DNA from 4 places in the Ancylobacter sp. WKF20 genome. Region 2 is predicted to be linked to each of the others. Evidence: predicted binding sites of a transcription regulator. Region 2 holds the regulator's gene; each other region holds the start of a gene.

Region 1 (7,001 bases), 230 kb from region 2:
CGTGCCCGATGACCCGGACGAGCTGATCCGCCCGGCCCGCGAGGGCACGCGGCGGGTGCTGCGCGCGGCGCGCGAGGCGGGGGTGAAGCGGGTGGTCGTCACCTCCTCTTTTGCCGCCATCGGCTATGGCCATGAAGGGCGCGGCCCCGACAAGGCGCTCTATGACGAGAGCGACTGGACCGTGCCGGACGCGCCGGACGTGCAGCCCTATATGGCCTCGAAGACGCTGGCCGAGCGTGCCGCCTGGGAGTTCATGGAACGTGACGGCGGGACGATGGAGCTGGCTGTGGTCAATCCCGTCGGCGTGTTCGGCCCGGCGCTGGGGCCGGACCTCTCCACCTCGCTGGCGCTGATCAAGGCGCTGCTGGAAGGGCGCATTCCCGCCATGCCGCGCATTCATTTCGGCGTGGTCGATGTGCGCGATGTCGCCGACCTGCATTTCAAGGCGATGCTGGACCCTGCGGCGGCGGGAGAGCGCTTTCTCGCCACGGCAGGTGGCAGCCTCTCCATCGCCGCCATTGCCCGGCTGCTGCGGCGTGAACTCGGCGCCTCCGCCGGGCGCGTGCCGCGTGTGGAATTGCCGGACGTGCTGGTGCGCCTCGCCGCGCTGGCGGTGCCCATGGCGCGCGCGGCGGTGCCGCAACTCGGCCGCAAGCGCGAGGGCAGCTACGCGAAGGCGCATCGCGTGCTCGGCTGGACCCCGCGCCCGGCGGAGGAAGCCATCCTCGCCACGGCGCAGAGCCTGATCGAGCTAGGGCTGGTGACGCCCCGCTAGCACGTCCGCCCGCGACTAGCCCGCTTTGCCGGCCGGCTGCTGCTGGGTGATGCAGTGGATATTGCCGCCGCCGAGCACGATCTCGCGCGTCGGCAGGCCGATCACCTCGCGCTCCGGGAACAGGCCGGCGAGGATGGCGCGGGCTTTCTCATCCGTGCGCGGGTCGAGCAGCGGCATCAGCACGAAGCCATTGCCGAGATAGAAATTGGCGTAGGAGGCGCCGAGCCGTTCCTGCGCGTAGCGCTGATAGGCATTGTCGGCCGCGGCGTCCTCGATCGCCTCGTCCGGCGCGCGGTAGAGCGGGCCGGGCAGCGGCAGCTTGACGATCTCGATGCCGCGCCCGCACGCATCCGTCCGTCCGGAGAGGCGCTCATAGGCATCGACCGAGATGGCGTGCTGCGGGTCCGCCGGGTCGTCGCACCAGGTCAGCGCGACCACGCCCGGCCGCACGAAGCAGGCGAGGTTGTCGATATGGCCGGAGGTCTCGTCATCGACGAGGCCGGCGCCGAGCCAGATGACCTTGGAGGCGCCGAGATAGTCGCGCAGATGGCGCTCGATCTCCTCACGGGTCAGCGAGGGGTTGCGGTTCGGGTTGAGCAGGCATTCCTCGGTGGTGAGCACCGTGCCTTCGCCATCGACATGGATCGAGCCGCCTTCCAGCACCAGCGGCGCGTCATAGCGCGGCGTGCCCTCGATCTCCGCCATCTTGGCGGCGATGAGCTCGTCCTGGTCGCAGGGCGCATAGAGGCCGCCCCAGGCATTGAACCGCCAGTTCACCGCGCGCACGCGCCCGGCGGCGTCGGTGACGAAAGTGGCGCCGGAATCGCGGCACCAGGAATCGTCCGAGGAGGCCTCGACCACCCGCACATTGGCCGGGAGCGCGGCGCGGGCGCGGGCCCATTGCCCGGCGGAGGTCAGCATGGTCACCGGCTCGAAGCGGGCAATGGCGCTGGCGACCGCGACGAAGGCGTCCTGCGCCGGCGCGGCACCCTGGCGCCAATTGTCCGGCCGCTCGGGCCAGATCATCCAGGTGCCGGCATGGGGTTCCCATTCGGCGGGCATGCGGAAGCCGTCGGCGGCGGGCAGGCTGGTGAGGATCTCGGCCATGGCTCAGGCCGCCCCGCGCGCGGTGGTGCGCCCGTCCAGCGTCAGCACCGGTGCATAGAGCTCCGGCCGGCGGTCGCGGAACACGCCCCAACTGCGGCGCTGCTGGGCGATGGCGTCGAGATCGAAGGTGGCGGTGATGACGCCCTCTTCTGTCCGCCCGGCCTCCGCCACCTTGGCCCCGGTCGGATCGGCGATGAAGGAGGAGCCGTAGAAGGTGATCTCGGTGCCGTTCCGGCCGGGCTCGGTGCCGACGCGGTTGGAGGCGATGAGCGGCATGAGGTTCGCCCCGGCATGGCCCTGCATCACCCGCTGCCAGTGCGCGGCCGAATCAAGGTTCGGGTCCTGCGGCTCGGAGCCGATGGCGGTGGGATAGAGCAGCACCTCGGCGCCGAGCAGCGCCATGGAGCGGGCGCACTCCGGGAACCACTGGTCCCAGCAGATGCCGACGCCGATGCGCCCGGCCGCCGTGTCCCACACCTTGAAGCCGGTATCGCCCGGCGAGAAATAGAACTTCTCGGTGTAGCCCGGCCCGTCCGGGATGTGGCTCTTGCGGTAGACGCCGAGCACCGCGCCATCGGCATCGACGATGGCGATGGAGTTGAACAGCGCCTGGCCGGCGCGCTCGAAGAAGCTCACCGGCAGCACGACGCCGAGCTCCTTGGCCAGCTTCTGGAAATGGCCGATGAGCCGGTTGCCCTCCAGCGGCTGGGCGAGGGCGAGGAATTCGTGCAGCTGGTCCTGGCAGAAATAGGGGGTCTCGAACAGCTCCTGGAGCAAGATCAGCGTCGCCCCGCGTCCGGCGGCCTCACGCACCAACGCCTCGGCGCGGGCGATATTGGCCTCGATCTCCCAGCTGCAACGCATCTGGGTGGCGGCGACGGTCAGGCTGCGCATTCTTTTCTCCGGGGGAGCGACGCGGGGCGGGCGTAGGTCAGTTGACCACGCGCAGGGGTTTTTCCAACACCTGCAGCACGCGCGCAAGCTCGTGCCCGCGCTTGAGGATGAGGCCGGTCTGCGACACCACTGTGTAGGCGCCCTGCTTGCGGGCAAGGCGCGGGTCTTTCTCGATGCGGTAGATCGGCACCTCGGCGGCCCGGCGGAAAATGGAGAACACCGCCCGGTCGCGGCCGAAGTCGATGGCGTAGTCGCGCCATTCGCCAATGGCGACCATGCGGCCATAGAGGTCGAGAATGCGGTCGAGCTCGCGCCGGTCGAAGGTCACGCGCACATCACGCCCGACCGGCAGGCTTATGGGATCGGTGTCCGCCACGGGCGTCCTCCCGGTTCGCGCGCGAAGCGGCACCCGCGCGTCATTCATCCACCTGTCATGATCACCCCGCCAGCGGCGCGGTTCAAGCCGGCCGCAGGGATTTTGCGGGCGTGGGGGGCGAGGGATGACGCTTCCAGCTCTCACGACGTCATCCCCGGACTTGATCCGGGGATCCACGACGTCGACCGGGTGCGCGTGCGGCAAGTCGTGGATGGCCGGGTCAAGCCCGGCCATGACGGTGCGTGGGGAGAGAGGTCGTCATCCCGGACGGCCGAAGGCCGAGCCGGGATCGCGGGCCGCCCTGTCACCGTGTGACGATCCCGGCTCTGCGCTGCGCTTCGGCCGGGATGACGGCTGAAATGTTGGGCGCCGTCAGGGTTCCTTAGCCCCCGCCTCAGCCGATCTCCGCCCAGCCGCGCAGTTCGCGCTTCACCACGGCTTCCAGCGTGTTCATGCCGCCGTCCGAATCATTCAGGCAGGGGATGAAGTGGAACTTCTCGCCGCCGGCATGGTGGAAGATCTCGGCATTCTCGCCGGCGATCTCTTCCAGAGTCTCCAGGCAGTCGGCGACGAAGCCGGGAGTGATGACGGCGATCTTCTTCACGCCGGATTGCGCCAGCGCCTCAATGGTCTTGTCGGTATAGGGCTGCAGCCATTCCGCCTTGCCGAAGCGCGACTGGAAGGTGACCTTCAGCTTGCCCTCGGGCCAGCCGAGCTTCTCGCGCACGAGGCGGGCGGTCTTGTAGCAGTAGCAGTGATAGGGGTCACCCTTGTCGAAATATTCCTTCGGAATGCCGTGGAACGAGGCGATGACCAGCTCCGGCTCCCAGTCCAGCCCGGCGAGTTCCGTGGTGATGGAATTGGCGAGCGCCTCGATATAGGCGGGCTCGTCCGGCCAGGGCGCGGCGACGCGCAGTACCGGCTGCCAGCGCATGGCTTTCAGCGCATCGAAGGCCGCATCACAGACGGTGGCGGAAGTGGCGGCGGCATATTGCGGGTAGAGCGGCACGAGCAGCAGCTTGTCGCAGCCCTGCTGCTGCAGCGCCTCGATGCGCGAGGCGATGGAGGGATTGCCGTAGCGCATCGCCCAATCGACCACGAGGCGCCCGTCCAGCGGGCCGATGCGGGCCGCGAGCTGCTCGGCCTGCGAACGGGTGATGGTGCGCAGCGGGCCCTCATTGCGCTCATTGTTCCAGATCGTCGCGTAGTCCTTGCCCTTGGCCTGCGGGCGGATCGACAGGATGATGACGTTGAGGATGAACCACCACAGCACGCGGTTGACCTCGATCACCCGCCGGTCGGAGAGGAACTCCTTGAGGTAGCGGCGCATCGACCAGTAGTCGGTGCCATCCGGCGTGCCGAGATTGACGATGAGCACGCCGATCTTGCCGACCTTCACCGGCGGATGGCCGGCGGGAAGGTGCGTGCCTGCGCCCGCCGCAGGGGTGACGGTGCCACCCGGCACCGGGACGATCTTGTTCATCGGCTGACCCTTCCTCGCGGCGGCCGGCGCGCGCCGGCCGCGTGTCCCGAGCTTATAGGCGAAAACGCCCGTCTGGCCATCACGGCCCGGCGAGCATCCGCCATCCCCGCGCCTTCTACGGCTCAGGGCCGCGGGGGGATTTCCAGACCGCGCTGCACGGCGGGGCGGGCAAGGCCGCGCTCCAGCCAGGCCGGCACGTTCGTCAGTTCCTGATAGGCGACGAGATCGGCCGCGCCGTAGAAGCCGATGAGGTTGCGCACCCAGCCGAGGCACGCCATGTCGGCGATGGTGTAGTCCGCGCCCATGATCCAGTCGCGGCCCGCGAGCCGGTCCTCCAGCACGCGGATGAGGCGGGCGCTCTCCTTGGCGTAGCGTTCGCGCGGGCGCTTGTCCTCATAGGCCGCGCCGGCGAATTTGTGGAAGAAGCCGAGCTGGCCGAACATCGGCCCGAGCCCGGCCATCTGCCACATCACCCACTGGATGGTCTCGTAGCGCGCGGCCGGGTCGGTCGGCAGGAACTGGCCGGTCTTCTCGGCGAGATAGATGAGGATCGCCCCGCTCTCGAACAAAGCGAGCGGCTTTCCGCCCGGTCCGTTCGGATCGAGGATCGCCGGGATCTTGCCATTGGGGTTCAGCGCGAGGAATTCCGGCGTCCAGGTCTCGTCCTTGCCGATATTGATGGTGTGCGCCTCATAGGGCAGGCCGGTTTCCTCCAGCAGGATGGAGATCTTCACGCCGTTCGGCGTGGGGAAGGAATAGAGCTGGAGCCGATCCGGGTGCTGCGCAGGCCAGCGGGCGGCGATGGGGAAGGCGGAAAGATCGGTCACGCGGAAGCTCCGGTGCGAGGAAGGGTCGGGCCTTATCTAGGCACCCCCGCGCCGGACGCCAGAGCGGGCGGCGCCATCCCCGCCCAAAGGCGCGCGCCCTCAACTCCCCTCACACCGTCATCCCCGGGCTTGACCCGGGGATCCACGTCTTCGCCGGGTGCGTCGGAGGGAAGTCGTGGATGGCCGGGCCAAGCCCGGCCATGACGGCGCGTGAGCGGAGGCCGTCATCCCGGACGGCCGAAGGCCGAGCCGGGATCGGGCGCCGCGTCTTATGCCGGACACCGATCCCGGCTCTCGCTGCGCTCGGCCGGGATGACGGCTGAAATGTTGGGCGCCGTTCGGGATGGGGCTTCCAGCCCTCACGCCGTCATCCCCAGGCTAGGCCCGGGGATCCACGACTTGGCCGGGTGCGTCGAAGGGAAGTCGTGGATGGCCGGGCCAAGCCCGGCCATGACGCCGCGTCTTATGCCGGACACCGATCCCGGCTCTCGCTCCGCTCGGCCGGGATGACGGCTGAAATGTTGGGCGCCGTTCGGGATGGGGCTTCCAGCCCTTACGCCGTCATCCCCGGGCTAGGCCCGGGGATCCACGTCTTGGCCGGGCGCGTCGGAGGGAAGTCGTGGATGGTCGGGCCAAGCCCGGCCATGACGGCGCGTGAGCGGAGGCCGTCATCCCGGACGGCCGAAGGCCGAGCCGGGATCGGGCGCCGCGTCTTATGCCGGACACCGATCCCGGCTCTCGCTGCGCTCGGCCGGGATGACGTTGTATGGATGGAGACGCGGCGCGGCCAGCGGGAGGGCGGACGATGGCGGACGACACGGGGCCGGGGCGGCTCGGGCTTATTGGCTGCGGCCAGCTGGGCGGGGCGATCGCCGGGGCGGTGCTGCGGGCGGGCACGGTGACGCCCGAGCGGCTGATCGTCTGCAACCGTTCCGGCCCCACCGGCGCGCTGGCGGGGATCGCGGGCGTCGAATGGACCACCGATCCGCAGGAGGCGGCCGGGTGCTGCGACACGCTGCTGCTCGCTTTGCCGCCGCATGCGGGGCAGACCCTGCGCCTGCGGGCGGTGAGCTGCCTCGTCGTCTCCGTCATGGCCGGCATTAGCCGTGAGCAGCTGCGCGCCATCACCGGGACGGAAAGGCTGGCGCGTGCCATGTCGAACCCGGCGGCCGAGATCGGCATGGCCTATTCGCCGTTTTATGCGCCGGGTCTCAGCGCGGCGGACATCGCCACGGTGTGCGCGCTCCTCAAGGCCTGCGGCCTGACCGACGAAGTGCCGCAGGAGAGCCATATCGATGTGTTCACGGCGGTGACCGGCCCGGTGCCGGGCTTCGTCGCCTATTTCGCCGCCTGCGTGCAGGATTATGCGCAGGCGCAGGGCATCGCGCCCGAGGTCGCCCGCCGCGCCGTCGCCCAGCTTTTTCGCGCCGGCGGGGCGATGCTGGCGGAGAGCGCCGATCCACCCGCTACCTTCGTGCGGGAGATGCTGGATTATGCCGGCACCACCGCAGCGGGTCTCACGGCGATGGAAGCCTCCCC
Region 2 (7,001 bases):
CTCCGGCCAACGGAGCACCGGGCAAGGGCCCGTGTGCTGCTGGTCTCCCAGATCAGGAGAAGACCCTTGAAGCTCACCCACATCCTCGGCGCTGCGCTGTCGCTCAGCCTCACGCTGCCGGGCGCCGCCTTCGCGGCCGATATCAACGGCGCTGGCGCGTCCTTCCCCGCCCCGGTCTATCAGGCCTGGGCTGCGGCCTATAAGGAGAAGACCGGCACGGGCCTGAACTATCAGTCGATCGGCTCCGGCGGCGGTCAGAACCAGATCGTCAACCGCACCGTCGATTTCGGCGCCTCCGACGCGCCGATGAAGGACGACAAGCTGGTCGAAGCCAACCTGCTGCAGTTCCCGACCGTGATCGGCTCGGTCGTCGCCATCTTCAACCTCGACGGCGTGGACAGCCTCGTCCTCTCCGGCCCGGTGCTTGCCGATATCTATCAGGGCAAGATCACCAAGTGGAACGACGCCAAGATCGCCGAGCTGAACAAGGGCGCCAAGCTCCCCGACCAGGCGATCGTGCCGGTCTACCGTTCGGACTCGTCGGGCACCTCCTTCGTGTTCACCTCCTACCTCGCCGCCGCCAGCGGCGACTGGAAGTCGAACGTCGGCGCCGCTTCTTCCGTCCAGTGGCCGACCGGCGCGGGCGCCAAGGGCAATGAAGGCATTGCTGGCACCGTGAAGAACACCAAGGGCGCCCTCGGCTACGTCGAGTTCGTCTACGCCGCCGCCAACAAGCTCTCGGCCGCCGATCTCGTGAACAAGGCCGGCAAGGTCGTGAAGCCCGAGACCAAGGCGTTCGTCGAGGCCGCCGCCGCCGCCGACTGGAAGGGCGCGAAGAACTTCGCCGCCTCGATGATCGACACCGCCGGCCCGGGCGCCTGGCCGATCACCTCCGCCACCTACATCCTGCTGCCGAAGAACCCGACCAACGCCGCCCAGTCGGCCGACGTCATCAAGTTCTTCAACTGGGCCTACACCGCCGAGGGCGACGCCATCGCCGAGAAGCTGCACTACATCCCGCTTCCCGACGCCGTCGTCACCGACATCAAGAAGGCCTGGTCCGCCGAGGTCAAGGCCGACGGCAAGGCCGTCTGGACCAACTGATCGGATCCCGATCCCTGCCGAAGGGGCGGCCGTTGCGGCGGCCGCCCCTTTTGTGTCAGTGCTAGGCGCTCACCAGCCTCTCCCGGCACCGCCGCCTTCCGACGGCGGCCCGACAACGACCCGAACCGACGAACCGACACGTTTTTCGAGCACCCGCCCGACATACGGGCCGCCCGAGCCCGGTCCCGGATGCCGGCCGTAAAGGTCGCCCGCGGGGCCCCCACCGGCGCCGTCAGGATCACAGGAACATGGACGCCACTCTCACCGGAACGCAGGCGAGTTCGGTCATCGCCACCGCACACAAGCCGACCGGCCGCATCAGCGATCCGATCTTCGTCGCCCTGCTCTGGGCCAGCGGGATCTTCGTGCTGATCCTGCTCGGCCTCATCATCGCCATGCTGTTCGAGGGCGGGCTGCCCGCGCTGAAGGAATTCGGCATCAGCTTCCTGTGGTCGACCTCGTGGAACCCGGTGACCGAGCGTTTCGGCGCCGGCGTCATGGTGTCGGGCACGCTGTTCAGCGCCGTCATCGCCGTCATCGTGGCGCTGCCGCTGTCCTTCGGCATCGCCTTCTTCCTGACCGAGATCGCGCCCGGCCCGCTGCGCCGGCCGATCGGCGTCGCCGTCCAGCTTCTGGCCGCGATCCCCTCCATCATCTATGGCATGTGGGGCTTCTTCATCGTCGTGCCGCTGATGGCCGCCTATGTGCAGCCGCCGCTGATCGAACTGCTCAGCCCCATCCCGTTCATCGGCGCGCTGTTCCAGGGCCCGCCGCTCGGCGCCGGCATGCTGACCGCCGGCCTGATCCTCGCGCTGATGATCCTGCCCTTCATCACCGCCATGTTCGTCGAGGTGCTGGAATCGGTGCCGCCGATGATCAAGGAATCGGCCTATGGCGTCGGTGCCACCACCTATGAGGTCTACCGCAACGTCTCGGTGCCCTATGGCCGTGCCGCCATGGTCGGCGCGGTGATGCTGGGCCTCGGCCGCGCGCTGGGCGAGACGATGGCCGTGACCTTCGTCATCGGCAACGCCACGCGCATGAGCGCCTCGCTCTTCGCCCCTGGCGCCACCATCGCCTCGACCATCGCCAACGAGTTCCCGGAAGCCTCGCAGGGCTCGCTGAAGCTGCAGGCGCTGCTGGAGCTCGGTTTCATCCTGTTCGTCATCTCCTTCATCGTGCTGGCGCTCTCGCGCCTGCTGGTCCGCTCGAAACTCAAGGGCTGAGGGAACGCCGATGTCATCGCTCGCCCGCCGTCGCGCCACCGACTACACGGTCAAGGCCATCTCCACCGGCTTTGCCGCCCTGTCGCTGGTGCTGCTCGCCTGGATCCTGTGGACCCTGCTCTCGCGCGGCCTGCCCGCGCTCGGCCCGCACGTCTTCACCAAGATCACCGCGCCGCCCGGCGCGGGCGGTGGCCTGCTCAACGCCATCGTCGGCTCGCTGATCCAGATCGGCGTCGCCCTCGTCATCGGCACGCCGATCGGGCTGATGTGCGGCACCTTCCTCGCCGAGAACGGCCGGGGCACGCAGATCGCCAACGCCGTGCGCTTCGTCAATGACGTGCTGCTCTCGGCGCCCTCGATCCTCATCGGCCTGTTCGTCTACCAGCTCCTCGTCGTCCCGGTCGGTGGCTTCTCCGGCTGGGCCGGCTCGATCGCCCTGGCGATCCTGGTCATCCCGGTCGTGGTGCGCACCACCGAGGACATGCTGAACCTGGTGCCGATCGGCCTGCGCGAGGCGGCCTTCGCGCTCGGCGCGCCGCAGTGGAAGGTCGTGACCTTCATCACCTGGCGCGCGGCCCGCGCCGGCATCGTCACCGGCATCCTGCTGGCCGTCGCCCGCGCCGCCGGCGAGACCGCGCCGCTGCTGTTCACCTCGCTCGGCAATAATGGCTGGTCGATCAGCCTCAACGCGCCGATGGCCTCGCTGCCGATCGCCATCTATCAGTACGCCGCCAGCCCCTTCGAGGACTGGGTCGCCCTGGCCTGGGCCGGCGCGCTCATCATCACCGTCGGGGTGCTGACCCTGAACATTCTTTCCCGCCTCGTCCTGGCGAAGATGAAGTGAGACGGACCATGAATTTCGCTGCTGAAACGTCGATCGACATCGCCTCCGCCGTGAACCGCGCCACCGCGCCGTCCGCCGAGCCCAAGCTCAAGGTCGAGGGGCTGAATTTCTTCTATGGCGACAACCACGCCCTGAAGAACATCAATTTCGAGATCCCCGAGAAGCGCGTCACCGCGATGATCGGCCCCTCGGGCTGCGGCAAGTCCACGCTGCTGCGCATCTTCAACCGCATGTACCAGCTCTATCCGGGCCAGCGCGCGGAAGGGAAGATCCTGTTCGACGGCGTCGACCTGCTCTCCAAGGAGCTGGACTCCACCGTGGTGCGCTCGCGCATCGGCATGGTGTTCCAGAAGCCGACGCCCTTCCCGATGTCGATCTATGACAACATCGCCTTCGGCGTGAAGCTGCATGAGCGGCTCTCCAAGGCGCAGATGGACGAGCGCGTGGAGTGGTGCCTGCGCAAGGCGGCGATCTGGGAGGAGACCAAGGACCGTCTCCACACCTCCGCGCTCGGCATGTCCGGCGGCCAGCAGCAGCGCCTGTGCATCGCCCGCACCATCGCCGTGCGCCCGGAAGTGATCCTGCTCGACGAGCCCACCTCGGCGCTCGACCCGATCTCGACCTCGAAGATCGAGGACCTGATCGACGAGCTGAAGCAGGAATTCACCATCGTCATCGTGACGCACAACATGCAGCAGGCGGCGCGCTGCGCCGACATCACCTCCTTCTTCTATCTCGGCGAGCTGATCGAGGTCGCCGCGTCGAACGAGATCTTCACCAATCCGCGCGAGGCCCGCACCCGCGACTACATCACCGGCCGCTTCGGCTGAGCCGGCAGAGGAGCCTCCCATGACCGAACATATCGTTTCGTCCTTCGACGCCGACCTCAAGGAACTCAGCCGCCGCGTGGTGGAGATGGGTGGTCAGGCCGAGCGCCTCGTCGCGGATTCGGTCGAGGCGCTGGTCAAGCGCGACACCGAGCTCGCCCAGAAGGTGATCGTGCTCGACGGCCCGGTCGACCTGCTCCAGCGCGAGATCGAGGAAAAGGCCATCCTCACCATCGCCCGCCGCCAGCCGCTGGCCGGCGACCTGCGCGAGATCGTGGCCGCCATGCGCATCGCCAACGACCTCGAGCGCATCGGCGACCTCGCCAAGAACACCGCCAAGCGCGTGCTGGCGCTGACCGGCGAGTTCCACCCGCAGAAGCTGGTGCGCGGCGTCGAGCACATGTCCGGCATGGTGCTGGAGCAACTCAAGATGGTGCTGGACTCCTATGCCAGCCGCGACAATGACCGCGCGCTGGAAGTCTGGCGCCGCGATGGCGACATCGACGTCCTCTACACCTCGCTGTTCCGCGAACTCCTGACCTATATGATGGAGGATCCGCGCAACATCTCGCTGTGCACGCATCTGCTGTTCTGCGCCAAGAACATCGAGCGCATCGGCGACCACGCCACCAACATCGCCGAGACCGTGAACTATCTCGCCACCGGTCAGCAGCTCACCGACGAGCGGCCGAAGCAGGATACCAGCAGCCTCACCTCGCTGCCCTTCCCGGCCTGAGGCCGGCGTGACCGACGACCGGGGATGACGCCATGCCCACCAATATTCTGATCGTGGAGGATGAGGAGCCCCTCACCCTCCTGCTGCGCTACAACCTCGAATCCGAAGGCTATGCCGTCGACAGCGTGGGGCGCGGCGACGAGGCGGAGACCCGGCTGCGCGAGAGCGTGCCGGACCTCCTGATCCTCGACTGGATGCTGCCGGGCCTCTCCGGCATCGAGCTGTGCCGGCGCCTGCGGGCCCGGCCGGAGACCGAGCGCATGCCCGTTCTCATGCTCACCGCCCGCGGCGAGGAGACCGAGCGGGTGCGCGGCCTCGCCACCGGCGCCGACGACTATGTGGTGAAGCCCTTCTCGGTGCCCGAGCTGGTCGCCCGCGTGCGGGCCCTGCTGCGCCGGGCCAAGCCCGAGCATGTCTCGACGCTCTTGCGCGCCGGCGACATCGAGCTCGACCGCGAGACCAAGCGCGTCCACCGCGCCGGGCGCGAGCTGCATCTCGGCCCGACCGAATTCCGGCTGCTCGAATTCCTCATGCAGTCGCCCGGCCGGGTCTATTCGCGCGAGCAACTGCTCGATGGCGTGTGGGGCCAGGACGTCTATATCGACGAGCGCACGGTCGACGTGCATGTCGGCCGCCTGCGCAAGGCGCTCAATCGCCCGCGCCAGCCGGACCCCATCCGCACCGTGCGCGGCTCGGGCTACTCGTTCAACGAGATGTTCGCCCGCGCCCATTGAGCGGGGGCGAAGCGATGTTCGCCCCCGTGCCCTAGGCGCGGAACCTGAATGACAAGCCGCCGATCCGCGAGGACCGGCGGCTTTTTCATGAAGGCGCGGAGCCCGCGTGCCAGCCCCTACCGCGCCCCTGCCGCGTTGCCTCCCGCGGCGGGATATGAAACATCATCCGCCTACCGCGACGGTGCGCGTCTCATTCGCTCCCTGCCGGCGCGGTCCTCCCGATGGAGAGCGGATGGTCACGTCAATGTCAGCGCCCGAGAGCGCGCCTCTGCCGGAGGCAGACGCCGGCGAGGCCCGACGGGCCGATCTATGGGCCGCCTTCCTGCTGGCGGGCCTCGCGACCGCCTTTATCGCCTTCACAGTCTGGCCGGGGCTGATGTCGTTCGACAGCCTCTATGCCTACCGCCAGTCCATTGAGGGGGTCGACACGGCGCTATGGCCGCCCGTGCATGACTATCTGTTCTTCATCTTCCGGCACCTGCCCGGCAATCCCGGCGGGCTGCTGCTCTTCCAGTCCTTCGCCCTGTTCCTCTCGGCCAACCTCATCATCCGCCATCTCGCGCCATCGGCCACCGTGTCGGTCCCGCTCATGGCGATGTTCTTCGGCCTGTTCGTCGCGTTTCCCACGCTGCTCGGCGCCCTGATCGTGCTGTGGAAGGACGTGACCGTCGGCACCTTCGCCGTCATGGCGGTCGCCCTTTGGCTCTCAGGCACGCGCCGCTTCTCCTGGGCGAGATTCCTCGCGCTGTTCGCCTGCGTCACCATCTCCATCGCACTGCGCTACAACGCCCTGCCGCTGGTGCTGCCCTTCATGCTGCTGGTCGTCTGGCGGCCCGCCGGTCCCGCATCGACCGGCCGGCAGCAGGCGGCGGCCGGTCTCGGCATCGTGGTGACGCTGGCTCTTGCCTATGCGAGCACGCTCTGGCGCCTGCCGGACCTCCAGCGGCTGCCGTCGGTCGCGCCGATGATGACGAACATCAAGCTGTGGGACATCGCCGGCACCTCGGTCTGCGCCGGGCAGTCCCTGCTGACCGATGTCGTCACCCCCGGCGACCCGTTCACGGTGGAGGAGCTGCGGGCGCTGTACAATCCCCGCCATATCAACCTGACCTTCGACACGCCGCTATGGAATGAGCGCCTCGGCACCCGCTATGTGTGGCGCAGCGTGCCGGCCATCGAGCAGCGCTGGCGGGAGATTCTGGTCGCGCATCCCGGCTGCTATCTCGCCACCCGCCTTGCGGTGTTCGAGCAGCAGATGGGCCTCAACACCCCCGTCACCTATTACCCGACCCATGGCGGCATCGACGACAATCCCTACGGCTTCACCCTGGCCTTTCCCGAGCGCGCGGCCCGCCTCATCCAGATGATCGTCGAGGGCGCCAACGCGCCGTGGCGGCGTGGCTATGTGCTGGCGGGGCTTGCCCTGTTCTTCCTGCTGCCGGCGCTGTGGATCGACCGGCGGGGCGCAATACTGCCGCTCGCGCTCTATGCCGGCACGCTCGGTTTTCTGGGACTGCTCTTCGTCGCCGC
Region 3 (7,001 bases), 1.6 Mb from region 2:
TGTCGAGCAGCTTGGGCGTGATCTTGGTGGCGTCGATGGTCTTCTTGCCGACGCGGATCTTGGTGTTGGCGATCACATTGGCGGTGTAGAGCGGGTTCTCGTCCGAGGCGTCGCCATAGGACTTGGCGTCGACATAGTCGATCAGCCCCTCATCGAGCGGCCAGGCGTTCACGCGGCCTTCCCAATCGTCGACGATGGCATTGCCAAAGCGGAAGCCCTCGGTCTGCTGGTAGGGCACACGAGCGGCCTTCCAGGCGGCCTTGGCCTTGTCGAGATTGGCCTCGGTCGGCGCGGCGAGGAAGGCGTCGACCGCGGCCTGCAGATCCTTCGCGGTCTTCAGGCTGTCGCCATACATCGCCTCGGCAATGTTGGCATAGGTGACGACGATGTCGCTCACCTTCGGCGCGGTGTCGGCGCCGGCCGGGCCGGCCGCAATGAGGGCGCCGAGCGCAACAGCCGCCAGAAGCGGCGCCGCGAACAGGGTTTTGGCTCGCATGGTTTCTCCTCCCGTCGCCCCCAGGGCGTTCGTGATAGGGAGTCCTACGCCAGCACCGGAAGTCGTCGCAAGTGTTCGGGGCGCAGATTAGAACCGTTACACGGTAGGTATGACACGAAGACACGTCAGGCGTGCGGTCAATACGTGCGATTACTTCTGATAACGACCGGCGATTATGACGCAGCGTCCAGAAGGGGCTGCAGCGCCTCGATCAGCGCCTCGTCGGTGACGGAAGCCAGCGGACAATAGAGCTTCGCCGCCTCGGTGCGCCGGCCAGGCCGCATCACCAGCACCACGGTTTCCGCCCCGCCGCAGGCCGGGTCGCCGCAGGCGATCTCGGTGATCGACACGGTGGTGTCCTCGCCGACGCCGAGCATGGCGCGCGCACGCGCTGCGAGTTCGCGCGCGGCATCCGGCGCGGCTTCGGCACCCGCGCCCCGGCGGAAAAACAGGCGGGCCATCGCGCTCTTTCCTCACTCCCCGGCGGAACGACACGGCCGGCGAACGTGGCCGGCCCATGAACGACCGGCACTCAAGGAGTTAAGCCCGCCGGCGCCGCGCCGCAAGCCGCCGTCGCGGCAGGCGCCACCCGCAAGTAAAGAGCACCACACGCTTTTTAGAACTATAATAATACGCGAAGATAGCTGTTGTATCAGCAGATTAGTCATCGTACTTACTTCGCAGCGGTCGCCGACAACGTCCGGCAACCCAGTCATCGCTGCCGTCAGTGACGGCACAGCTTTCGCGAGGCCCTTTCCCGGCAGGTCTCGTGAAACGCGCGGGACGACGACACGCGCTCCCTCAGCCGTCGTCCCGCGCCTTAGCTTCCCGCCGCGCGCGAGGCTCCCCGCGTGCCTCGGCCTGCCAGCCGCCCGTCCACGGTTCGGGCGCCCTCACACCGAGATAGCCGAGAATCCCCACTGCCGCCGCAGCGCCCGTGGCGAATGAGGCTTGCAGCAGGTAGCCGCCCGTAGGCGCCTCCCAGTCCAGCATCTCGCCCGCCACGAACACGCCGGGCCGCGCCCTGAGCATCAGACCATCGCTCACGTCTGATCGGGCGATGCCGCCGGCGCTCGAGATCGCACGTTCCAGCCCCGCCATGCCGGTGACCGTCAGCGGCAGGGCCTTGATGCGCGCGGCCAGTCCCAAAGGCTCGGTCGGCAAAGCCCCCTCGCCCTCGCGCAGCAGACCGGCCGCGACGGGCGAGAGGCCCGCCGCCTTGCGCAGCCGGTTCGACAGCGACTCGCCCTTGCGGCTCGCGGCCAGTCGCTCGGCGAGGCGCGCGGCGGAGAGGTCCGGGCGGAGGTCGAGCGTCAATGTCGCCTGCCCCTGCCGCTCGACCATGGCGCGCAGCGGGGCGGACAGCGCGTAGACGGCGCCGCCCTCCAGTCCCACCGGGTCGATCATCGCCTCGCCGCGCACCGTCGCGCCCTCAAAGGTGAGCGCGATCCGCTTCAGCGGCTGGCCGGCGAAGCGGGTGCGGAAGGTCTCCGACCAGCCGATATGCGCGCCACTGTTCGCCGGCCGCAGCGGCGCCACGGTGACGCCGATGGCGCGCAGACGCTCGACCCAGCCGCCATCGCTGCCGAGGCGGGGCCAGCTTGCCCCGCCCAGGGCCAGCAGCGTGGCGTCCGGTCGGATGATGGCTTCGCCCTCCACTGTCGCGAGGCGCAGGCCGCCGGACTCGTCCCAGCCCTTCCAGAGTTGGCGGGGGGTGAGACGCACGCCGAGGGCGTCCAGCCGGCGCAGCCAGGCCCGAAGCAAAGGCGAGGCCTTGAAGCTCGCGGGGAACAGGCGGCCACTGGAGCCGATGAAAGTCGGCTCACCCAGCCCCTCGACCCACACTTGGAGCCGGGCCGGCGGGAAGGCATCCAGCAGCGGCGCGAGCCAATCGGCCGCCCCACCATAGCGGGCGAGGAAGGTGGCGCGCGGTTCGGAATGGGTGAGGTTCAGCCCGCCCCGCCCGGCGATGAGGAATTTGCGCGCGGGCGATGGCATGCGCTCATGGATGGTCACCACGCAGCCGGCCTGTGCCAGCATTTCGGCGGCGATCAGCCCGGCCGGACCCGCGCCGACGATGGCCACCTGCGGCGGGGCGGAATTCCGTGAGTCGGATGAGAGGGTTGCGCTCACCTGCTCACATTCCGATTCCGGGTGAAGTCGGCGGCAAATGACGTGTGCGCCCAAGGCGCTGCTTGCCGCCCATGCCGCCCTGATTCAGGCTCGCGCTGAGGGCCTGAAGCACTGATTCAACGGGCTCGCAGGTTGATTCAGATGGCCGGCTCAAGCCCATGATAATCAACCGATTTCGGGAATGGCGACATCGTTGACACGCAGATTGACCTGCGTGCGCCCCTGCCAGCTGTCGAGTTCCAGCATGCCGGCGACATGGATGTTCTGGCCGCGCGCGGCGAGAAGGCTCTGGCCGAGCGGTGTGTTCACCGCGCGAAAGGCGACGCCCGACAGGATCGTGCCATCCGAACTGCGCAGCCGCACGCGCACCTGATCGGCGCTGCCGGCCTCGGCATAGACAAGGCGGTGGGCGGGAAAGGCGAAGATCGGCTGCGGGTTGCCCGCGCCATAGGGGCCGGCACGCTCGATCAGCTCGATCAATTCCGGCGTCGCGCCGGCGGCGGAGAGCGCGCCGTCGATCACCGTCTCATCGACCGCCCGCGCTTCTTCCACCGCGCCGGAGAGCGCCTCGTCGAGATAGGCGCGCAGCTCGCCCAGCCGCTCGCGGGCGATGGTGAGACCGGCCGCCATGGCGTGGCCGCCGCCCTTCACCAACAGCCCCCGATCCACCGCGCCACGCACGGCGCGGCCAACATCAACGCCGGGAATGGAGCGGGCCGAGCCGGAGCCCATGGCGCCGGTGAAGGCGATGGCGAAGGCCGGGCGACCGAACTTCTCCTTCAGCCGGGCGGCCACCAGCCCGACGACGCCGGGATGCCAGCCCTCGCCGGAGGACAGGATCACGCTGCCCTCCCCGGCAAGGCCGAGCGAGGCTTCCGCCTCGGCCTCGGCCTGCGCGACGATGGCGCGCTCCACCTGCTGGCGCTCGGTGTTAAGCCGGTCGAGCTCGGCGGCGATCACCGCCGCCTCGATGGGATCGCGGGTGAGCAGCAGGCGCGTGCCAAGCGCGGCGTCGCCAATGCGCCCGCCGGCATTGATGCGGGGCCCTAGCAGGAAGCCAAGATGCCATGCCTTGGGCGGGCCGGAGAGGCGGGCGGCATCCATCAGCGCTGTCAGCCCCGGCCGCAGCCGCTGGCGCAGCACGATCAGTCCCTTGGTGACGAAGGCGCGGTTGAGGCCGGTGAGCGGCACCACATCCGCCACCGTGCCGAGCGCGACGATATCGAGAAAGGACAGCAGGTCCGGCGCCGGTCGGGCATCGGTCCAGAAGCCACGCCGGCGCAGCTCGCGCACCAGTCCCACCGCCGTGACGAAGACGAGGCCGACGGCGCAGAGATGGCCAAGGCCGGAGAGGTCATCGGCGCGGTTGGGGTTCACCAAAGCGGTGACCTCCGGCAGGCTCTCGCCGGCCTGGTGATGGTCGATCACCACGACGTCCAGCCCCAGCTCGCGGGCGCGGGCGAAAGGCTCGAAGCTCATCGTGCCGCAATCGACGGTGACCAGCAGGCGCGCCCCATTGGCCGCCAACGCCTCGATGGCCGGGATGTTCGGCCCGTAGCCCTCGAAGATGCGGTCGGGAATGTGGAAGGCGGGATCGAGCCCGCCAGCTCGCAGCACCTCGACCAGCAGCGCGGTGGAGGTGGCACCGTCCACGTCATAATCACCGAACACCGCGACCGCCTCGCCCTTCTCCACCGCATCGGCGAGGCGGGCGACGGCGGGGGCCATGTCGGTCAGCGTGTCCGGGTCCGGCAGCAGGCGACGCACCGTCGGGTCGAGATAGGCCTCGACCTCCTCGATGGCGACGCCGCGCCCAGCCAGCACGCGGGCGAGGATCTCCGGCACGCCCTGGCGCTGGACGATGGCCATCGTCGTCTGCGCGCCGCGCGCGTCGAGGCGCTCGCGCCAGAAGCGGCCAAGCGCGGAATGCTTCACACCGAGAAAGGCACGCGGCGGCGGCGCCGCGGTCGGGAGGGTCAGACTCATGCGCCGAGGATAAGCCCTAACTTCGCGGGCGCGTCGAGAGGCGGCGCGCCTGTCGGGTGCTCACGGCGGGAAATGGTCATGAACATGTCGTGCGCCTGTTGCCGCAACGACATGCGCGAGCCTCAGGAAAGGCGCCTCGGCTCACCCGATCCCCACGACAGGAGACCAACCATGTTGCTGCGTTCCTCGCTGCTCGCCGGCGCCGCCGTTGCGCTGCTGATGCTCGGCACGCCCGCCCGCGCCGACCAGACCTTTCCGGCGACGCTCGTCGGCCACGCCGTGCTGCCGGCGCAGACCTTCATCGAGATGCCGGCCGACGCGCCGGAGGATCTCAAGACCTCCGGCAAATACACCACCGGCGTGCGCGTGGAGGCTCTCGGCTCGGTGATGGGCAAATCGGCGGGCCGGCCGACCGGCGTTTCCGTGCCCTTCAAGGGCCAGCCGGTGCAGGGTCATTCGGGCATCAAGGTGATGCCGGACGGCTCGTTCTGGATCATCACCGATAATGGCTTCGGCTCGAAGGCCAATAGCCCGGATTCGGCGCTCTTCCTGCGCCATTACAAGGTCGACTGGTCGACCGGCACCTTCCAGCCGGTGGCGACCGTCTTCCTCACCGATCCCGACAAGAAGGTGCCGTTCCGCATCGTCCATGAGGGTACGGAGAAGCGCTATCTCACCGGCGCCGATTTCGATCTCGAGAGCTTCCAGATCATCGGCGACGATTTGTGGATCGGCGAAGAGTTCGGCCCCTTCCTCATCAAGGCGGACCTGACCGGCAAGGTGAAGCAGGTGTTCGAGACGGTCGCCGGCGAGACGCCGGTGCGCTCGCCCGACAGCCCGTCGGTCACCTCCCCCGCCGCGCCGAACGCGCCGGCGACCTTCAACGCCCGCCGCTCCAAGGGCTATGAGGGCATGGCCGCCTCCAAGGACGGCAAGTTCCTCTACGCGCTGCTCGAAGGCCCGCTCTGGGACGCCGAGAAGAAGGACTGGCAGAAGACCGCGGACGGCAAGGAATTCCTGCCGATCCTCGAATTCGATGTGGCCAACGGCAAGTGGACCGGCCGCATGTGGCAGTACGTTCTCGAGCAGAACGGCAATGCCATCGGCGACTTCAACATGATCGACGGCACCACCGGCCTGATCATCGAGCGCGACAATGGCGAGGGCACCAAGGACAAGGCCTGCGCCGAGGGCACCAAGGGCCCGGACTGCTTCCACGACCTCGCCAAGTTCAAGCGCATCTACAAGATCGAGCTGACCGACGCCAATGCCGGCCAGCCGGTGCGCAAGATCGGCCATATCGACCTGATGAACATCGCCGATCCCGACAAGAAGGCGAAGAAGCCGCTGAATGACGGCGTGCTGACCTTCCCCTTCTTCACCATCGAGGACGTGGATGTGGTCGACGCCACGCATATCGTGGTCGGCAATGACAACAACCTGCCCTTCTCCTCCTCGCGCGATCCTGCGAAGGCGGACGACAACGAGCTTATCCTGCTCGAGGTCGGCGATTTCCTGAAGGCCAAGTGAAGCACGAGAACAGGAGCCGGGGCGGCAACGCCCCGGTTCTCACGCCGTGTCGGGCAGCGTGGTGGGCGCGGAAGGCTTGCGCAGGATCAGCGCCACGCCGATCACCATCACCAGCGCGCCGATGAGCTTCACCAGCGAGGGCGCGTCGCCGATCAGCACGATGCCGAACAGCACGGTGAGCAACGGGTTCAGCATGGAATAGGGCACCACCGCATTCACCGAATGGCGCTGCAGCAGCCAGTACCAGATGCCGTAGCCGATGATCGACGAGGCGATGGCGCTATAGACGACCGCCATCCAGCCATGGATCCCCGCCGTCGCCACCATGCCCCAGCGCTCCGCCTCGAACAGCCATGAGGCGAGGAAGAGCTGCGGCACGGAAAACAGCGAGGACCAGCCCATCATGGTCATGGGCGAGACGCTGGACATGTGGTTGACGATGAGGTTGGTCACCGCCCAGCCGGTGGCGCTGGCGACCAGCAGGGCGAGGCCGAGCGGGCTCGGCCAGGTCGGCCCGGCGGCGATGATGAGAATGCCGGCGAGCGAGATCACCAGACCGGCGGAGCGCAGCCGCCCCAGCGGCTCCTTCAGCATCAGGCACGCCAGCACCGTGGCGATCGGTCCGCCGAGCTGGATGATGACCGCGCTTGTGCCGGCCTCCGCATGCTCCAGCGCCGCGAAGAGCAGGCCAAAATGCACCGTGCCGAAGGTGAAGGACACCAGCAGGATGCCCGGCAGCTGCGCGCGGGTGATGCGGGTGAACGGGACCAGCAGCGCCGAGACCACGACGAATCGCAGCGCCGTCGTCAGCAAGGGCGGGATCTCCTGAACGCCGAGCTTGATGACGATCATGTTC
Region 4 (7,001 bases), 1.7 Mb from region 2:
CCCGAAGATGGACGACTGCCCGGCGCTGCAATTGTTCGGCGCGGGGCGGGAAAAGCGCATCTACGCCATCCCGCCCTACACGAAGGTGCGCTCGCTGGACTTCGAGGACCACCCCTTCAAGGTGCAGCGCTTCGCCCAGCCCTGCGCGCTCTGCGCGGCCACGGGTGTCTATCTCGACGAGGTGATCCTCGACGACCGGGGCGGGCGGATGTTCGTGTGTTCGGACACGGATTACTGCAACGACCGGCAGGCGCAGGGCCATGTCGGGACGCTGGGCGTGCCGGGCGGCGGTTTCCCCTCACCCCAACCCTCTCCCCAACGGGGAGAGGGAGTGGAAGGCGCCAGTCTTCACCTCTCCCCGTCGGGGAAAGGTCGGCCCGAAGGGCCGGGTGAGGGGCCTTCTGGCGTGCCCATGCCGTCATCCCGGCCGGAGCCGCACCGCGGCGCAGAGCCGGGATCGCGGGACGATGATGCACCTGTTTCTGCCGACGATCCCGGCTCGAAGGCTTCGCCTTCGGCCGGGATGACGAGGGAGGGGACGATATGACCACGCAGTACGACCACCCCCTCCTCATCGCCGAGGGCCTGTCGAAGAATTACGGCGCGCGTATCGGCTGTCGCGACGTTTCGCTCACCGTCCATCCCGGCGAGGTGCTGGCGGTGGTAGGCGAGAGTGGGTCCGGCAAGTCGACCCTGCTCGGCCTCTTGTCCACCGAACTCGCGCCCAGCGCCGGGCACGTCTCCTACCGGATGCGCGACGGGCGGCTGGCGGACCTCGCCAGCCTCGGCGCGGCCGAGCGGCGGCTCTTGATGCGCACCGATTGGGGCTTCGTGCGGCAGAACCCGGCGGAGGGGCTGCGCATGGCGGTCTCGGCCGGCGGCAATGTCGGCGAGCGGCTGATGGCGGTCGGCTGGCGCCACTATGGCGACATCCGCCAGGAGGCGCTGGACTGGCTCGCCAAGGTGGAAATCGCCGGCGACCGGATCGACGACGACCCGCGCGCCTTTTCCGGCGGCATGCGCCAGCGCTTGCAGATCGCCCGCAATCTGGTGACGCGCCCGCGCCTCGTTTTCATGGACGAGCCGACCGGGGGGCTGGATGTCTCGGTGCAGGCGCGCCTGCTCGACCTCATCCGCCAGCTGGTGGCGGAGCTGGGGCTGGCGGTCATCATCGTCACCCACGACCTCGCCGTGGCCCGGCTGCTCTCCCACCGCATGGTGGTGATGCGGCAGGGGCGGGTGATCGAGACCGGGATCACCGACCAGGTGCTCGACGACCCGCGCGAGCCTTACACGCAATTGCTCGTGTCCTCGGTTCTGGCGGCGTGAGGATGGTCACCTCTTCTTCGCCGTCATCCCGGACGGCGCGGCACGCGCCGAGCCGGGATCGTCTGCTGACGGGAGCGCGCGGTCGGCCCGCGATCCCGGCTCTCCGCTTCGCTACGGCCGGGATGACAAGCGAGACTCGATATGGCGCATGATCCCATCCTCACCGTCGCCGGCCTCACCAAGACCTTCATCCTGCACCTGCGCGAGGGGGCGCGGCTGCCGGTGGTGGCCGGGGCCGGATTCGAACTGTTCGCCGGGGAATGCGTGGCGTTGGGCGGGCCCTCGGGGGCGGGCAAAAGCTCGCTCTTGAAGATGGTCTACGGCAATTACCGCGTCGATGCCGGCACCATACAGGTGCGCGATGGCGACGAGACGGTGGATGTCGCCACCGCCGAGCCGCGCTGGCTGATCCGGCTGCGCGGGCAGACCATGGGCTATGTCAGCCAGTTCCTGCGGGTGATCCCCCGCGTCGGGGCGCGCGATGTGGTGGCCGAGCCGCTGATCGGCGATGGCGTCGCCCGCGAGGAGGCGACGGCGCGGGCCGGTGCGCTGCTCGCCCGGCTGAACTTGCCGGAGCGGCTGTGGAGCCTGCCGCCGGCGACCTTCTCCGGTGGCGAGCAGCAGCGGGTGAACATCGCCCGCGGTCTGATCGCCCATCGCCCGCTCTTGCTGATGGACGAGCCCACCGCCTCGCTCGACGCCGCCAACCGGCAGGTGGTGGTGGAGCTGATCGAGGAGAAAAAGCGCGCCGGCGTCGCCATTCTCGGCATCTTCCACGATGCCGAGGTGCGGGAGGCGGTGTGCGACCGGGTGATCGACGTGACCGAATTCGGCCGGCAGGCGGCGTAAGGGGCGGGCGGTTGCTGCCTCTCTCCACGCCGCCGCCCACCGCCTCCCGACCGTCATCCCCGGGCTTGGCCCGGGGATCCACGACTTGGGAGCGCGGCGAGCAGGAAAACGTGGATGGCCGGGCCAAGCCCGGCCATGACGGTGTGACGGAATGAGTGCGGCGCGAGCCGTGGCTTGCAGGCGGCGAATGGCAGGCGTGAGGGGTGGGCGGTTGCTCTTTTGGCGCCGCCGACCTCCCTCTCTCCACGCTGCCGCCCTCCGCCTCCCTGCCGTCATCCCCGGGCTTGACCCGGGGATCCACGACTTGGGGGCGCGGCGGGCAGGAAGACGTGGATGGCCGGGCCAAGCCCGGCCATGACGGCGTGAGGGTGACTGGCCGCGTGCCGGCCATGACGGTGTGACGAAATGAGTGCGGCGCGAGCCGTGGTGTGAAGCGTGCGTCCGTGACTGGCAGGCGTGAGGGAATGATGAACGAGACGGTCTATGCCAATGCGCGGCTGGTGCTGGCCGACGCGGTGCGCGCCGGGCACATCGTGGTGCGCGACGGGGTGATCGCGGAGATCGGCGAGGGCAGCGTCCCCCGCACGGCGCTGGACATGGGCGGCGACTATCTGCTGCCGGGCTTTGTCGAGCTGCATACCGACGCGGTGGAGGGCCATCTCTACCCGCGCCCGCGCGTCACCTGGAACGCCTTCGCGGCGGTGACCGCCTATGACGCGCAGATCGCCACCTCCGGCATCACCACCGTGTTCGATTCGCTGCGCGTCTGGCCGGACAAGAAGGCGGTCGGCATGGATGGCGACGCGCCGCTGCTCGCCGCCACGATGCGGCAGGCGCAGGAGGCGGGATTGCTGCGCGCCGAGCACCACATCCATCTGCGCTGCGAAGTGGCGGCCGATGGCGTGGTGGAGGATGCCCACGCGCTGATGGACAGCGCCGATGTGCGGCTGATCTCGCTGATGGACCACACGCCGGGCCAGCGCCAGTTCCTCACCGTCGAGCAGTTCCGCAGCTACTACAAGAAGAAGAGCGGCATGACCGATACCGAGATGGACATCGTCGTCGCCGACCGGCTCGACGCCCATGCGCGCCTTGCCCGCCCCAACCGGGCGCGGCTGGTGGAGTTGGCGCGCGCGCAGGGCATCGTGCTGGCGAGCCATGACGATGCGAGCGACGCGCATGTGGCGGAAGCCATCGCCGATGGCGTCGCCATCGCCGAGTTCCCCACCACCGACGCGGCGGCGGATGGCTCGCACAAGGCCGGCATCCGCGTGCTGATGGGCGCGCCGAATATCGTGCGCGGCGGTTCGCACACCGGCAATGTCGCGGCGCAGACGCTGGCGCAGCGCGGCGTGCTCGACATCCTCTCCTCCGATTATGTGCCCGGCAGCCTGCTGCTGGCGGCCTTCGAGCTGCCGAGCCGCGTTCCGGGCATCACCCTGCCGCAGGCCGTGCGCATGGTCAGCGCCAACCCGGCGGACGCGGCGGGCTTGACGGATCGCGGCCGGCTGGCCGAAGGGCTGCGGGCCGACATGGTGCGCGTGGCCGATTCCGGCCCGGCGCCGGCGGTGCGGGAAGTCTGGCGCGCGGGGGCGCGGATCGCATGAGCGGGGCGGACGAGGTTCAGGAGCGGACGGCGCCGGCCCGGCTCGGGCCGGGCGTGCTGGTGCTGGTGGTCGGCCCCTCCGGCGCCGGCAAGGACACGCTACTCGCTTATGCTCGCGCCCGGCTCGCGGGGCGGGACGACCTCGTCTTCGCCCGCCGCCGCATCACCCGCCCGGTGGACGCCACCGAGGACCATATCGCCATCGACACCGCCGCCTATGACGAGGGCGTGGCGCAGGGCCGTTTCCCGCTGCACTGGTGCGCCAATGGCCTCGCCTATGCGCTGGGCGAGGAGGTGGGCGCGGCCATCGCCGCCGGCCGTACCGTCGTCGCCAATGGCTCGCGCGCCGCGGTGGCGGAGGCGCGGGCGCGCTTCGCCCGTCTCAAGGTGGTGCATGTGACCGCCCCGCCCGAGGTGCTCGCCGCCCGCATCGCCGCGCGGGGCCGCGAGAGCGAGAGCGAAGTGCTCGCCCGCCTCGCCCGCGAACCGGCGCTCGACGCCCCGCCGGAACTGCGCATCCTCAATGTCGACGCGGTGGACGCCGCCGGCGAACGGCTGGCGGCGTTTCTGCAGGGGCTGTGAGGGGGGCGGTTCGCTCGCCCCCGCTCGGACATTCCTACATCCCGACCGTCATCCCCTCCCAGAACGCCGTCATCCCCGGGCTTGGCCCGGGGATCCACGACTTGGACCGGGTACGGCCGGAGGGGAAGACGTGGATGGCCGGGTCAAGCCCGGCCATGACGGTCAACATTTTGTCGTCATCCCGGACGGCCGAAGGTCGATCCGGGATCGCGCGCAAGTGAGGCGCGGGACGCGATCCCGGCTCTGCGCTTCGCTTGGCCGGGATGACCCTTGGATGGCAGCCACCCCATGCCGCGCAAGAAAAAGGGCCGGCGGGAAAGTGTTCCCGGCCGGCCCTGAGCTGCATGAAAGTAAAACGGCGCCGATTACTGGCGGTATTGCTGGATACGAGTGGTGCGCAGGCCGGCGAGGCCGTGGCGGTCGATCGAGGCCTGCCAGGACAGGAACTCCTCGGTCGTCAGAGTGTAGCGCTTGCAGGCCTCCTCAAGACTGAGAAGACCGCCGCGCACGGCGGCAACGACCTCCGCCTTGCGGCGGATAACCCACCGCCGGGTGTTGGGCGGGGGCAGATCGGCAATGGTTAACGGACTTCCGTCCGGCCCGATTACATATTTCACCCTCGGGCGGTAGGGCTCGGTCATGTTACGCTCACTCAATACACGCGATCAATGAGAGCAGGTTACCTGCCGAGGCTTAAATATTTCCCTAAGCGAATCACGCTCTGGTGAAGTCGCGACACGTAGGAGCTTGTTAATAGTTGCGCAGGACTTTGTTTACCTTTGCCGCCCCAGCGGAAGAGGTATCCCGAGGCCGACCGGGCCTTGTCGCACGACAAGGGTTCATAGAAGCGCCACGGTGCCCTATATAACGGGGGTCAATGCCTTCCCGTTTCCGCCCCTGTCCTCGCACACGGTCCGCGCCCGCCGCATGATCCGCCTCGACGACGCTTCAAGCTTTCCCGGCCGCTCCCCCGCCGAGACCCGTGTGGTCGTGGCCATGTCCGGCGGCGTGGATTCCTCCGTGGTCGCCGCGCTGTACGCGCAGGCGGGCTATGATGTGCTGGGCGTGACGCTGCAGCTCTACGACCATGGCGAGGCGATGCACCACCGGCCGGGCGCCTGCTGCGCCGGCCAGGACATCTATGACGCGCGCACCGTGGCCGAGCGGCTGGGCATTCCCCATTACGTGCTCGACTATGAGAGCCGCTTCCGCCATGCGGTGATCGAGCGCTTCGCCGATGCCTACGCCGCCGGCGAGACGCCGATCCCCTGTGTCGACTGCAACCGCACGGTGAAGTTCCGCGACCTCCTGGAGACCGCGCGCGACCTCGGCGCCGACATTCTCGCCACCGGCCATTATGTGACCAGCCGCCCGCTGTCCAATGGCCGGCGCGCGCTGTTCCGCCCGCTCGATGAGAGCCGCGACCAGAGCTATTTCCTCTACGCCACCACCCAGGCGCAGATCGACATGCTGCGCTTCCCGCTCGGCGAGACCAGCAAGCCGGAAGTGCGCGCGCTGGCCGAGAGCTTCGGCCTCAAGGTGGCGGACAAGCCGGACAGCCAGGACATCTGCTTCGTGCCGAACGGCCATTACACGGCCATCGTCGAGAAGCTGCGCCCCGAGGCCGCCGAGCCGGGCGACATCGTGCATCTCGACGGGCGGGTGCTGGGCCGCCATGCCGGCGTGATGCGCTACACGATCGGCCAGCGCAAAGGCCTCGGCATCGCCGCCGCTGAGCCGCTTTATGTGGTCGGCATCGATGCGCGCGCCCGGCGCGTGCTGGTCGGCCCGCGCGAGGCGCTGGGCGTCACCGTCATCCGCGTCGATGAGGTGAACTGGATCGGCGATGAAACGTTGGAAGACGCGGCGGGGGCCGAGCGCGAGGTCTATGTGAAGGTGCGCTCGGCGCGCGCCCCGGTGCCGGGCCATCTCGCCCGCGCGGCCGATGGCGGCATCGACGTGCATCTGGCCATGGCCGAGGAGGGCGTTGCGCCCGGCCAGGCCTGCGTCTTCTACGAGGATGGCGCGCCCTCGGCGCGTCTGCTCGGCGGCGGGGTCATCCGCCGGGCGCGCGAGACCTTCACGCCGGTGACACGCGACATTGAGATGGTGTCGCGTACCGCGTGAATCGCAGTTTACAGGGCAGGCCGCGCTGCGGCCGGGTGACAGGGCAGGGGACACGCATGATGCCGACCGATCTCGATCGCGCCACCGTTGAGGAAGCCTATGCCCGCTGGGCGCCGGTTTATGACGTGGTGTTCGGCGCGGTGTTCGAGCCCGGCCGCAAGGTGGCGATGAAGGCGGCGGAACGGATCGGCGGGCGCATCCTCGATTTCGGCGTCGGCACCGGCTTCGCGCTGCCCGCCTATAAGCGCTCCAACCGCATCGTCGGCGTCGATATTTCCGAGCCCATGCTGCAGAAGGCCCGCGAGAAGGTGGAGAAGGAAAACCTCTCCCATGTCGAGGGCCTGTGCCTGATGGACGGCGCCCATATGGGCTTCGCCGATGCCAGCTTCGACGTGGTGATCGCGCAGTTCGTCATCACCGTGGTGCCGCACCCGGAGGAGACGCTGGACGAGATGGCCCGCGTGCTGAAGCCCGGCGGCGAGATCATCCTCGTCAACCATCTCGGCGC

What was found. The regulator PhoB, encoded in region 2, activates phosphate uptake and scavenging genes when phosphate is short. The targets are predictions, from matches to a motif close to TGTCATNNANCTGTCAT.
Region 1: AncyloWKF20_RS15815 (DUF2794 domain-containing protein) is a predicted target of PhoB. The motif match lies at 3,195-3,211, and genes of this name have one in related genera.
Region 3: AncyloWKF20_RS02985 (esterase-like activity of phytase family protein) is a predicted target of PhoB. The motif match lies at 4,701-4,717, and genes of this name have one in related genera.
Region 4: AncyloWKF20_RS09315 (alpha-D-ribose 1-methylphosphonate 5-triphosphate diphosphatase) is a predicted target of PhoB. The motif match lies at 2,568-2,584, and genes of this name have one in related genera.

The regions. Positions count from the first base shown of each region.
Region 1 is NZ_CP121679.1:3,435,846-3,442,846, reverse strand. It holds gene AncyloWKF20_RS15830 (aldehyde reductase) at 1-775, shown strand, start outside; gene aguA (agmatine deiminase) at 791-1,882, opposite strand; gene aguB (N-carbamoylputrescine amidase) at 1,886-2,776, opposite strand; gene AncyloWKF20_RS15815 (DUF2794 domain-containing protein) at 2,814-3,152, opposite strand; gene hemH (ferrochelatase) at 3,547-4,635, opposite strand; gene AncyloWKF20_RS15805 (glutathione S-transferase N-terminal domain-containing protein) at 4,758-5,462, opposite strand; gene AncyloWKF20_RS15800 (pyrroline-5-carboxylate reductase dimerization domain-containing protein) at 6,268-7,001, shown strand, end outside.
Region 2 is NZ_CP121679.1:3,667,981-3,674,981, reverse strand. It holds gene pstS (phosphate ABC transporter substrate-binding protein PstS) at 67-1,104, shown strand; gene pstC (phosphate ABC transporter permease subunit PstC) at 1,353-2,330, shown strand; gene pstA (phosphate ABC transporter permease PstA) at 2,341-3,174, shown strand; gene pstB (phosphate ABC transporter ATP-binding protein PstB) at 3,183-4,004, shown strand; gene phoU (phosphate signaling complex protein PhoU) at 4,024-4,737, shown strand; gene phoB (phosphate regulon transcriptional regulator PhoB) at 4,770-5,471, shown strand; gene AncyloWKF20_RS16910 (hypothetical protein) at 5,716-7,001, shown strand, end outside.
Region 3 is NZ_CP121679.1:661,255-668,255, reverse strand. It holds gene AncyloWKF20_RS03005 (imelysin family protein) at 1-496, opposite strand, end outside; gene AncyloWKF20_RS03000 (hypothetical protein) at 670-957, opposite strand; gene AncyloWKF20_RS02995 (TIGR03862 family flavoprotein) at 1,298-2,629, opposite strand; gene recJ (single-stranded-DNA-specific exonuclease RecJ) at 2,795-4,615, opposite strand; gene AncyloWKF20_RS02985 (esterase-like activity of phytase family protein) at 4,793-6,145, shown strand; gene AncyloWKF20_RS02980 (EamA family transporter) at 6,185-7,001, opposite strand, start outside.
Region 4 is NZ_CP121679.1:2,000,842-2,007,842, reverse strand. It holds partial or broken gene AncyloWKF20_RS09330 (alpha-D-ribose 1-methylphosphonate 5-phosphate C-P-lyase PhnJ) at 1-271, shown strand, start outside; gene phnK (phosphonate C-P lyase system protein PhnK) at 544-1,329, shown strand; gene phnL (phosphonate C-P lyase system protein PhnL) at 1,471-2,178, shown strand; gene AncyloWKF20_RS09315 (alpha-D-ribose 1-methylphosphonate 5-triphosphate diphosphatase) at 2,646-3,785, shown strand; gene phnN (phosphonate metabolism protein/1,5-bisphosphokinase (PRPP-forming) PhnN) at 3,782-4,366, shown strand; gene AncyloWKF20_RS09305 (DUF1153 domain-containing protein) at 4,732-5,007, opposite strand; gene mnmA (tRNA 2-thiouridine(34) synthase MnmA) at 5,294-6,493, shown strand; gene AncyloWKF20_RS09295 (class I SAM-dependent methyltransferase) at 6,553-7,001, shown strand, end outside.